Pelagibaculum spongiae: one gene and its partner. The protein of the gene in region 2 interacts with the protein of the main gene of each other region in a pairwise test. Links are inferred from orthologs where the notes say so. Each region holds a gene or a part of one and is shown on either strand. Other genes may lie near its edges.

Region 1 (4,220 bases), on a different replicon or contig from region 2:
ATCTGAATATAGTGTTATCGCTACTTTGAACCTGAACGGCGATTATATTTCTGATGCATTGGCAGCACAGGTTGGTGGTATCGGTATCGCTCCAGGCGCAAACCTGGGTGATGGTATTGCAATGTTTGAAGCTACTCATGGTACTGCACCTAAGTATGCTGGTCAGGATAAAGTAAATCCTGGCTCGTTGATTCTTTCTGCTGAGATGATGTTGCGTCATATGGGCTGGAAAGAAGCGGCAGACCTGATTATTAAGGGCACCAATGGTGCAATCCAAGCCAAGACCGTTACTTACGATTTTGAGCGCTTAATGGATGATGCACAGTTGGTGAGCTGCTCTCAGTTTGGCGATGAAATTATCAGTCAAATGTAATTGCAGAATGAATATCCGGCTTTAGTCGGATATTCAGGCATAAAAAAGGTCGGCTAATTAGCCGACCTTTTTAGTTTTTGGGCATTTTATTGAGTTGTAGTCTCAGCTTCTTCGCCAGATGCAATATTGATGGCATGTAAGCCTTTTGGGCCTTCATGTACATCAAATGTCACTGCTTGTCCGGCCTTGAGGGTTTTGTATCCCTCCATCGTGACCGATGAGTAGTGAGCAAACAGATCTTCGCCCCCTTCCTCGGGACAAATAAAGCCATATCCTTTAGCATTGTTGAACCACTTCACTGTGCCGGTTGCCATACTCCAAACTTCCTTTGCTTTGTAGTTATATCCATGCAAACGCGCTTGCGTTTGTTGACGTACGTCAGGATTAACTTTTGTTTATGGTGAGCTATAAGTCAAGCTTATTTTCCTACTACAGTAGTGAATGTATCTGCTATATGTTTACTGAACGCAACGTGGTTTTATTAAGTAAAGTTATGGAACCTTTTGAGTGGTACTGTTTCTCATAAATATGACAGCGGGAGAAAAGCGTTGTTTTGTCAGCTAGACTTGGAAATCAAGAGCGGTGGAGTTCAAACCGGGTACGAAAATGACTTTGAAGTTGAAGTCGCTCCCCCCGAGCTACAGCCGCCTGCCATGTATCAGGTTATTCTAATGAATGATGATTTCACCCCGATGGATTTCGTTATTCAGGTGCTTGGGCAGTTTTTTTCTCACAGCCAAGAGTCGGCTACCGAGGTAATGCTTCAAGTTCACCATCAAGGGCGTGGCGTGTGTGGGATATACACGCGCGACATTGCAGAAACCAAGGTAGCCTGTGTGAATGAATTCTCACGACGTAACCAGCACCCCTTGCTTTGCACCATGGAAAAGGTCGAAGGCTAGGCGAGTTTCGCTTTCGGTCCGTTTAAACCCAGGAGTCCTTTCTTCATGCTGAGTAAAGAACTTGAACAAACGTTAAATGCCGCATTCCGACAAGCTAGGGAAAAGCGGCATGAGTTTATGACAGTTGAGCATTTATTACTGTCCTTGCTAGATAACCAAGCTGCTGTAAGTGTATTGAAAGCGTGCGGTGTCAATATCGAGAAAATCCGCGCTGATTTGACCAATTTTGTTGATGAAACCACACCGTTAATTCCTAGTGATGATAACGACAGAGAAACCCAGCCCACCTTGGGTTTTCAGCGAGTACTGCAGCGAGCGGTATTTCATGTTCAATCTTCTGGTAAGAAAGAAGTAACGGGTGCCAATGTATTGGTGGCCATTTTTAGTGAACAGGAAAGCCAGGCTATTTACTTCTTACGCCAACAGCAGGTAAGCCGTTTAGATGTTGTTAATTGTATCTCGCATGGCATCTCGAAAATCGAAGATGACTCGTCAACTGCTGATACTGATTCTTTGTTAGATGAAGAGTCGGAGCCAAGTAATAAAGGTTCTTTGGAAAATTTTGCGGTTAATTTGAATCAGAAGGCGCGAAATGGCGTTATTGATCCATTAATCGGTCGGGATAAAGAAGTCGAAAGAACTATTCGTGTGTTATGTCGTCGCCGTAAAAACAATCCTTTGCTAGTGGGTGAAGCAGGCGTTGGTAAAACAGCGATTGCTGAAGGCTTGGCAAAGCGAATTGTTGATGGGCAGGTTCCTGAAGTAATTGCTTCTGCAGAAATTTACTCACTCGATATGGGTGCCTTATTGGCAGGCACTAAATATCGCGGTGATTTTGAAAAACGTCTGAAGAGCATTTTATCTCAACTGAAGAAACATCCCGGTGCGATTTTATTTATTGATGAAATCCATACCATTATCGGTGCCGGTGCTGCGTCAGGTGGTGTGATGGATGCATCTAACTTGATTAAGCCCGTATTGGCTTCGGGCGATTTGAAATGTATTGGTTCAACTACTTTTCAAGAATATCGCGGCATATTTGAAAAAGATCATGCGTTGGCGCGACGCTTTCAGAAAATTGATGTCAATGAGCCAGATGTTTTTGACACAATCGCTATTCTCAAGGGTCTCAAAGAACGTTACGAAGAGCACCATGGGATTAAGTATGCCAATGTTGCCATTAAAGCTGCAGCAGAGCTTTCGGAAAGGTTTATTCGTGACCGACGTCTGCCGGATAAAGCGATCGACGTTCTAGACGAAGCGGGTGCCCGACAACAGCTATTGCCAGTATCTAAACGACGTAAAACAATTGGTTTGGCCGAGATTGAATCGATCGTTGCTGATATTGCTCGAATCCCGCCAAAAACTGTATCTGCCAATGATCGTGAAAACCTTAGAAATCTCGAAAGAGATCTCCGTTTGGTTGTCTTTGGTCAGGATGAAGCGATCGACCAACTGGGTTCATCCATCAAGATGGTGAGAAGTGGCCTAGGCGGTGATGATAAACCGATTGGTTCTTTCCTTTTTGCGGGTCCTACGGGCGTTGGTAAAACCGAAGTGACGCGTCAGTTATCAATTCATCTAGGGATTGAGCTAGTTCGCTTTGATATGTCTGAATATATGGAAGCCCATACGGTCTCTCGTTTGATTGGCGCGCCTCCAGGTTACGTTGGCTACGACCAAGGTGGTTTGTTAACTGAGGCGATCGTTAAGAACCCTCACTGCGTATTGTTATTTGATGAATTAGAAAAAGCGCATCCAGATGTATTCAATCTGCTGTTGCAGGTAATGGATCACGGTACGCTGACCGATAACAATGGTCGTCAGGCTGATTTCCGAAACGTTATCATTGTCATGACAACCAATGCTGGTGCTGAAGAAATGACGCGCAAGGGTATTGGCTTTACTTCGCTAGAAGCATCAGGTGATGGCTCGGCTGCATTAAAGCGGACTTTCTCGCCAGAATTTAGAAACCGTCTTGATGGTGTGATTCAATTTTCTCACTTGCCGTTGGAAGTCATCCATAATGTGGTCGACAAATTTATTATTGAATTGGAAGTGCTGCTGGAAGGTAAGAACGTAACGCTAGATGTCAGTGCGGAAGCTCGTGCTTGGTTAGCAGAAAAAGGATATGACCGGGCCATGGGAGCTCGCCCCATGGCTCGTGTCATTCGTGACAAGCTGAAAAAACCTTTGGCAGAAGAGCTGTTATTCGGAGAGTTAGCAGGCGGTGGCCATGTCAAAATTGACATGGATGAAAATGCCCAGTCTCTGGTATTCAGATATTCAGCCTTGGCCGAAGCTTAATACTAGCGGCTTCGGAAGGTGATTCTTCCTTTGCTCAGATCGTAAGGGGTCAATGCCACAGTGACCTTGTCTCCGGTTAGGATGCGGATGTAGTTCTTACGCATCTTGCCGGAGATGTGAGCGGTGACCACATGCCCGTTTTCAAGTTCTACTCGAAAGGTGGTATTAGGCAGGGTGTCGATCACCGTTCCCTGCATTTCAATGCTGTCTTCTTTTGCCATATCAGGTCTGTTGAATCCTGCAAGGGGTTAAAATTCAGGTCGCAATAATGCACCAACTGCAAGGGGATTTCAAAGATCCATATCGGCATTGTGATTCACTGGCTCTGAGATCCACTGCTTTCTGTTAAAAAATTCCATTGGTGGGTAGTTTTTTTTGTATGCCATTTTGCGGCAATTTTCGATCCAATATCCTAAGTAAACATAAGCTAGTTGGCTGCTTTGGCAGTGCTCGATCAATCTTAATATGATGAGCTTGCCAAGGCTTAACTGGCTGAAATCTGGATCGAAATATGAATAGACTGCCGAAAATCCATCGTCGAGGCAATCGACGGCTGCACCACAAATCAGTAGGCCTTCCGAAGTACGAATTTCTAGCAGCAATTGAGGGATATCGCCGCAAATTAAAAAGCTTTGATA
Region 2 (4,748 bases):
CAAATTTCTGGCCCAGTAGTTAAGTAATGCGCATTCGGGTTATCAGGGTTAGCAAACTGATTAAGTACTTTACCTTCACCCCGCTGCTGCATTTCCAAAGCTAAATCTCGCGCACCTTCCATTCCTTGCGCTTTAGTAACGCCGATTAATTCGGCGCCATAAGCCTGCATGGCATCTTTACGTTCTTGGGTACTATTTTCCGGCATAATTAGCCGCAATTTATAACCTTTAACCGAAGCAGCCATCGCAAGCGCAATACCGGTATTACCGCTGGTAGCTTCGATTAAAGTATCGCCAGCTTGAATTTCGCCTCGTAATTCAGCCTGCACAATCATATTCAATGCAGGCCTGTCTTTAACCGAGCCAGCTGGGTTATTGCCCTCTAGCTTGGCGAGAATTCTATTATTGCGAGATTTATCATTCAGGATTCTTGTCAGCTCGACCAGAGGCGTATTTCCTACTAGGTCAGCTATTGTTGGATAGCGCATTTTCTACTCAGAACCTCTTTTTGGCAGTACATCATATCATTTGTTGCAGATTGACAATGACTTCAACCTCGCTATCGGTTGCACTAATAGGGTTAGCGCGGGTAAACAGCAACCATGAAATGATGTCGACCTTTCATTTATTAAACAATCTATCAATTCAACTAGCTAAAGACCTTCAGAAGTTATTGAGGTTCCAAGGAATGCACTGTTAGAATGCATAACCAGCATATTACAAAAACAACTATAGATATCCCTTTGATTTTATCACCTACTTTCAAGATCATCAGAGCAGTTTCACTGTTACTGTTAAGCGCTTTTTTCTCACAGCAACTGGCTGCCAGAGAAAAAATTATTGTCGCTGGCGATTCACACAGCCCTGCAATCCATAAGTTCTATCAGTCATTTGCAGAACAGCTCGCCAGTAATAGTGGTAATTTTTCCAGCCAACTTCATCTTTTCAGTAGTGATAAAAAGCTTTTCTTAAATCCTGGCGACTGGCTGGTTTGCCTGGGAATAGAATGCCTCGCACAAACTCGAGGTTTTGACCATAAAAAGACTATTGCTCTAATGGTTAACAACAAGGCGCTGCTTGGCACAAGCTGGCATAAAACACTGCCGATAGTACTTGCTGACCAACCATTTGAGCGCTACCTGAAGCTCACCCGAGCAATAATACCCAACAGCAAAAATCTGATTGCACTAGTTCCGCCACCTCAGCAGCGTTTAGCAAACTTGAAAAATATTGCCCGCAGTAACGGCTATTCATTAATTGGCGCAACAGTTTCTGGTAACAAAATGCCATTGCGAATTCTTGAGCGTCTACTAAAACGAGCTGATGCGGTTATTTTACTGCCAGAACCCAAAATAATTGCACCTAACAACATTCAGCCAATGCTTTTATCTACATTTCGCGCCAGAGTACCCAGCATCGCTTTTTCTCCTGCATATGTAGCGGCAGGTGCTTTAGCAGGCTTATACAGCACGCCGCAACAATACGCATTCATGGCGCATGAATTACTGGAAAAACTTTGGCTAGAAGAAAATATTGCAGGCAAGCAACACCCTTGGTTATTTGATCTATCGATTAACCAGAACGCTGCCAAATCTTTAGGAATAACGCTACCAACCATCAAATTATTGATGCAACAGCTGCATCAATAATGAATTCATCAAGCAAATAACCAACCTGTATATATCGGTAGTGAACATCGCTAGTTAACATGGATCGTTAATTTACAACATGGATACAAAATAAAAATATTTGTAATAAGGCATAACTTCCAGCCTTGTTAAAGAGCAAAATATGAAACATTGGTCGATCAAAAAGCGTTTGCTCGCACTGGCACTTATGCCAACGCTATTAGTTGCAATCTCTCTGACAACTTATTTCACTTCCGAGTTAATCAGCCATCTACAAAACCGGTTAATTGAAAAAGGCGTTTCACTCTCCAGCCATCTTGCAGCTTCAAGTGAATACGGAATATTTGCTGGCAATACCAATGCGTTAGATGCACAACTTAGCCGTGCTCTAACAAATAAAGAAATACAATCAGTTGCCATCTTTGACTCGGACAAAAAGCTGCTCGCTCAGACTGGCAGTTTAAATAGCTGCAACCAAACCGTTAATAATATCCAAGGAACTGGCCTTCAACAATTTGAGCACAAGGATTTTAGTGAATTTCTGACCCCCATATTCAGCCGCAGCTTATTTGTTGATGACTATTTTGCCAGCTCAAAGCGCAATCTAAATAGCAACCAAAAATTACTTGGCTGGAGTTGCGTAGAAGTCAGTAAAACTGAAACGCACTTGCGCCAATATCAAACTTTGCTATCCAGTCTATTGCTATTAATAGGCGGTTTAACTATCACCTTGTTATTTTCAATCAAAATGGGCAACGATATTAACCGCCCAATCAGCGCTGTATTGCAGGCACTTTCTAGCTTACGTCGCGGAAAACTGGATATTCGGCTCAATTCAAATTCAGGCGGCGAGCTTTATCAGCTCGAAAGTGGCATCAATACTTTGGCAAAGTTTTTAGAAAGCGCCCGCGATGAAATGCAAAACAATGTAGACCAAGCAACTTCTGACTTACGGCAAACACTGGAAACGATCGAAATTCAAAATATTGAACTGGATCTTGCGCGAAAACAAGCATTGCAAGCCAGCCAAGTAAAGTCTGAATTTCTGGCAAATATGAGCCATGAAATCAGAACCCCAATGAATGGCGTGCTCGGTTTTACCAATCTATTGCTAAAAACTCCCTTAACCGAACAGCAAAAAGAATATTTACTCACTATTCGCAAATCATCGAAGAATTTGTTGAAAATAGTCAACGACATACTCGATTTTTCTAAGATAGAAGCTGGAAAAATGTCGCTTGATCAGATATTTACCAACTTACGGGACAGTCTTGAGCAAACTGTTTTATTGCTGGCACCTCAAGCCAAAGAAAAATCACTCGAACTGATTCCAGTATTTTACAAAGATGTTCCTGAGTATATTCGGGCCGATCCTTTGCGGATCCAGCAAATCTTGACAAATTTGATTAATAACGCAATTAAATTTACCCCGCAGGGCTATGTGATGATCCGGGTAATGCTGGAGCACGAAGAAAAAGAACAATTAACGATTCGAATCAGCGTTAGTGATACTGGTGTCGGTATGTCAGATGCAGTCAGGAATCGAATTTTCCAGGCTTTTACTCAAGCAGATGCCAGCACCAGTCGTGAATTTGGCGGCACCGGGCTAGGTCTGGTGATATCTCAAAGACTGGTACAACAAATGGGCGGCACAATGGATGTTGAAAGCCGCCAAGATCAGGGTTCAACCTTTTGGTTTACCTTTAAAGCCGAACCAGTTAAACAGCCGCAAGCTGAAGAAAAACTTGCTATGGAAACCTGGTATTGGGATAAAAAAGAACAATCCAGAATGGCTTTAGGCCATTTAGTCGATACCTGCTGCGCGCAAACCCGAAATTTTAGCAGCCTCGACTCGATAGAATTAAGGCTCGATGATCGCAAACAAGTCGACTGGATTATTCTTGGTTTTAATAGTTACCAAGATTATCAGGACTCTGCTATAGCCGAGCATGCTCGATCTCTCAATGAAATTTTACAATCGATGGGCGGCAAAATATTACTGCTAGGTAATATAGAACAGCAAAAAGGCGAGCAACTAGCTAAATCCTTGCCAAATTGTTATTTCTTAGCCAAGCCTGCAAGTAAGAGCAAACTCAAGCAATACTTGGAGAACAATTTCAGTAAAGCCCCACCTGCCAAACAAATAGAAAGTCAGCCAACAACCGCCGGCTATCACCCTAAAATATTGGCGGTTGATGATAACGATGCTAATTTATTGTTACTTTCAACTTTATTGCAACAGTCCGGCGTTAAGGTCACTACCGCGATTAGCGGCGAACAAGCTTTATTAGCTGCAAGAGATCAGTCATTTGATTTAGTGTTTATGGATATTCAAATGCCGGTAATGGATGGCATTGAAACACTGAAACATTTAAGGCAATTGGCGGGTATGCAAGGCACGCCAGTAATTGCTTTAACTGCCCACGCCACTACAGGTGAGCGCCAACGGTTATTAGAATGCGGCATGGATGATTTTCTAGCCAAGCCTTTGGAAGAATTTCAAATGCACCAGTTATTAGAAAAATGGTGCAACTATCACTGCGATACGCCAATAGTAGAAATGCCGGTCAGCGAAAACCTATTGGAAAAATCACCCGTACTCGATTGGAAGCAAAGCTTAAAATTAACCGGAAATAACGAAGGTCTTGCTAGAGACATGCTAAAAATGTTGCTTCAGGCAACTGATGAATTAGAGCCAGCTATTGATAATTATCTACAAGATAAAAATTCGAAAACTTTTCTTGAATCAGTCCACCGATTTCATGGTGCTTGCGCCTATTCTGGAGCAATCGCACTTAAGCAATTAATTAATGAAACCGAATTGCAACTTAAGCAGGTCGAGCCTGAACTAGAAGCTTTGATTCCAGGAATATTAATTGAGATTGCTCGATTAAGAGATGCAGCAACCCAATACATCTAGATATTAGTAATGGATTTTCTGGCGTAGTGGTCGCAAGGGCGGGTACAAAAATGACAACGATTTATTTATGACTGCCTTCTAAAATGACCACTGCCATCGCCATATTTTGTTCATCAGTTAAGGTCAGCCAGGCCGTTTCTGCACCGAGTGACTTTAGCTTTTTTGCTGCAACATCGAAAAATTCAATGAGTGGCGCACCC

The links.
Region 1: the proteins of DC094_RS18855 (region 2) and clpA interact in binary tests that used the Escherichia coli proteins (3 or more experiments, as listed by UniProt). The link is inferred for Pelagibaculum spongiae from one-to-one orthologs.

The regions. Positions count from the first base shown.
Region 1 is NZ_QDDL01000001.1:20,487-24,706, reverse strand. The notes cover bases 923-3,951. They hold clpA (ATP-dependent Clp protease ATP-binding subunit ClpA), read left to right. Parts: upstream 923-1,320; coding sequence 1,321-3,582; downstream 3,583-3,951. Other genes in these bases: DC094_RS00105 (arginyltransferase), read right to left, coding at 3,873-3,951; infA (translation initiation factor IF-1), read right to left, coding at 3,585-3,803; clpS (ATP-dependent Clp protease adapter ClpS), read left to right, coding at 923-1,275. In the rest of the region: icd (NADP-dependent isocitrate dehydrogenase), read left to right, coding at 1-373; cold shock domain-containing protein CspD, read right to left, coding at 460-687; more of clpS, read left to right, coding at 922-922; more of DC094_RS00105, read right to left, coding at 3,952-4,220. UniProt on the Escherichia coli protein: ATP-dependent specificity component of the ClpAP protease. It directs the protease to specific substrates. It has unfoldase activity. The primary function of the ClpA-ClpP complex appears to be the degradation of unfolded or abnormal proteins.
Region 2 is NZ_QDDL01000011.1:53,508-58,255, forward strand. The notes cover bases 1,447-4,748. They hold DC094_RS18855 (ATP-binding protein), read left to right. Parts: upstream 1,447-1,791; coding sequence 1,792-4,548; downstream 4,549-4,748. Other genes in these bases: DC094_RS18850 (ABC transporter substrate binding protein), read left to right, coding at 1,447-1,649; acpS (holo-ACP synthase), read right to left, coding at 4,610-4,748. Outside these bases: cysteine synthase CysM, read right to left, coding at 1-488; more of DC094_RS18850, read left to right, coding at 702-1,446. UniProt on the Escherichia coli protein: Member of the two-component regulatory system UvrY/BarA involved in the regulation of carbon metabolism via the CsrA/CsrB regulatory system. Phosphorylates UvrY, probably via a four-step phosphorelay.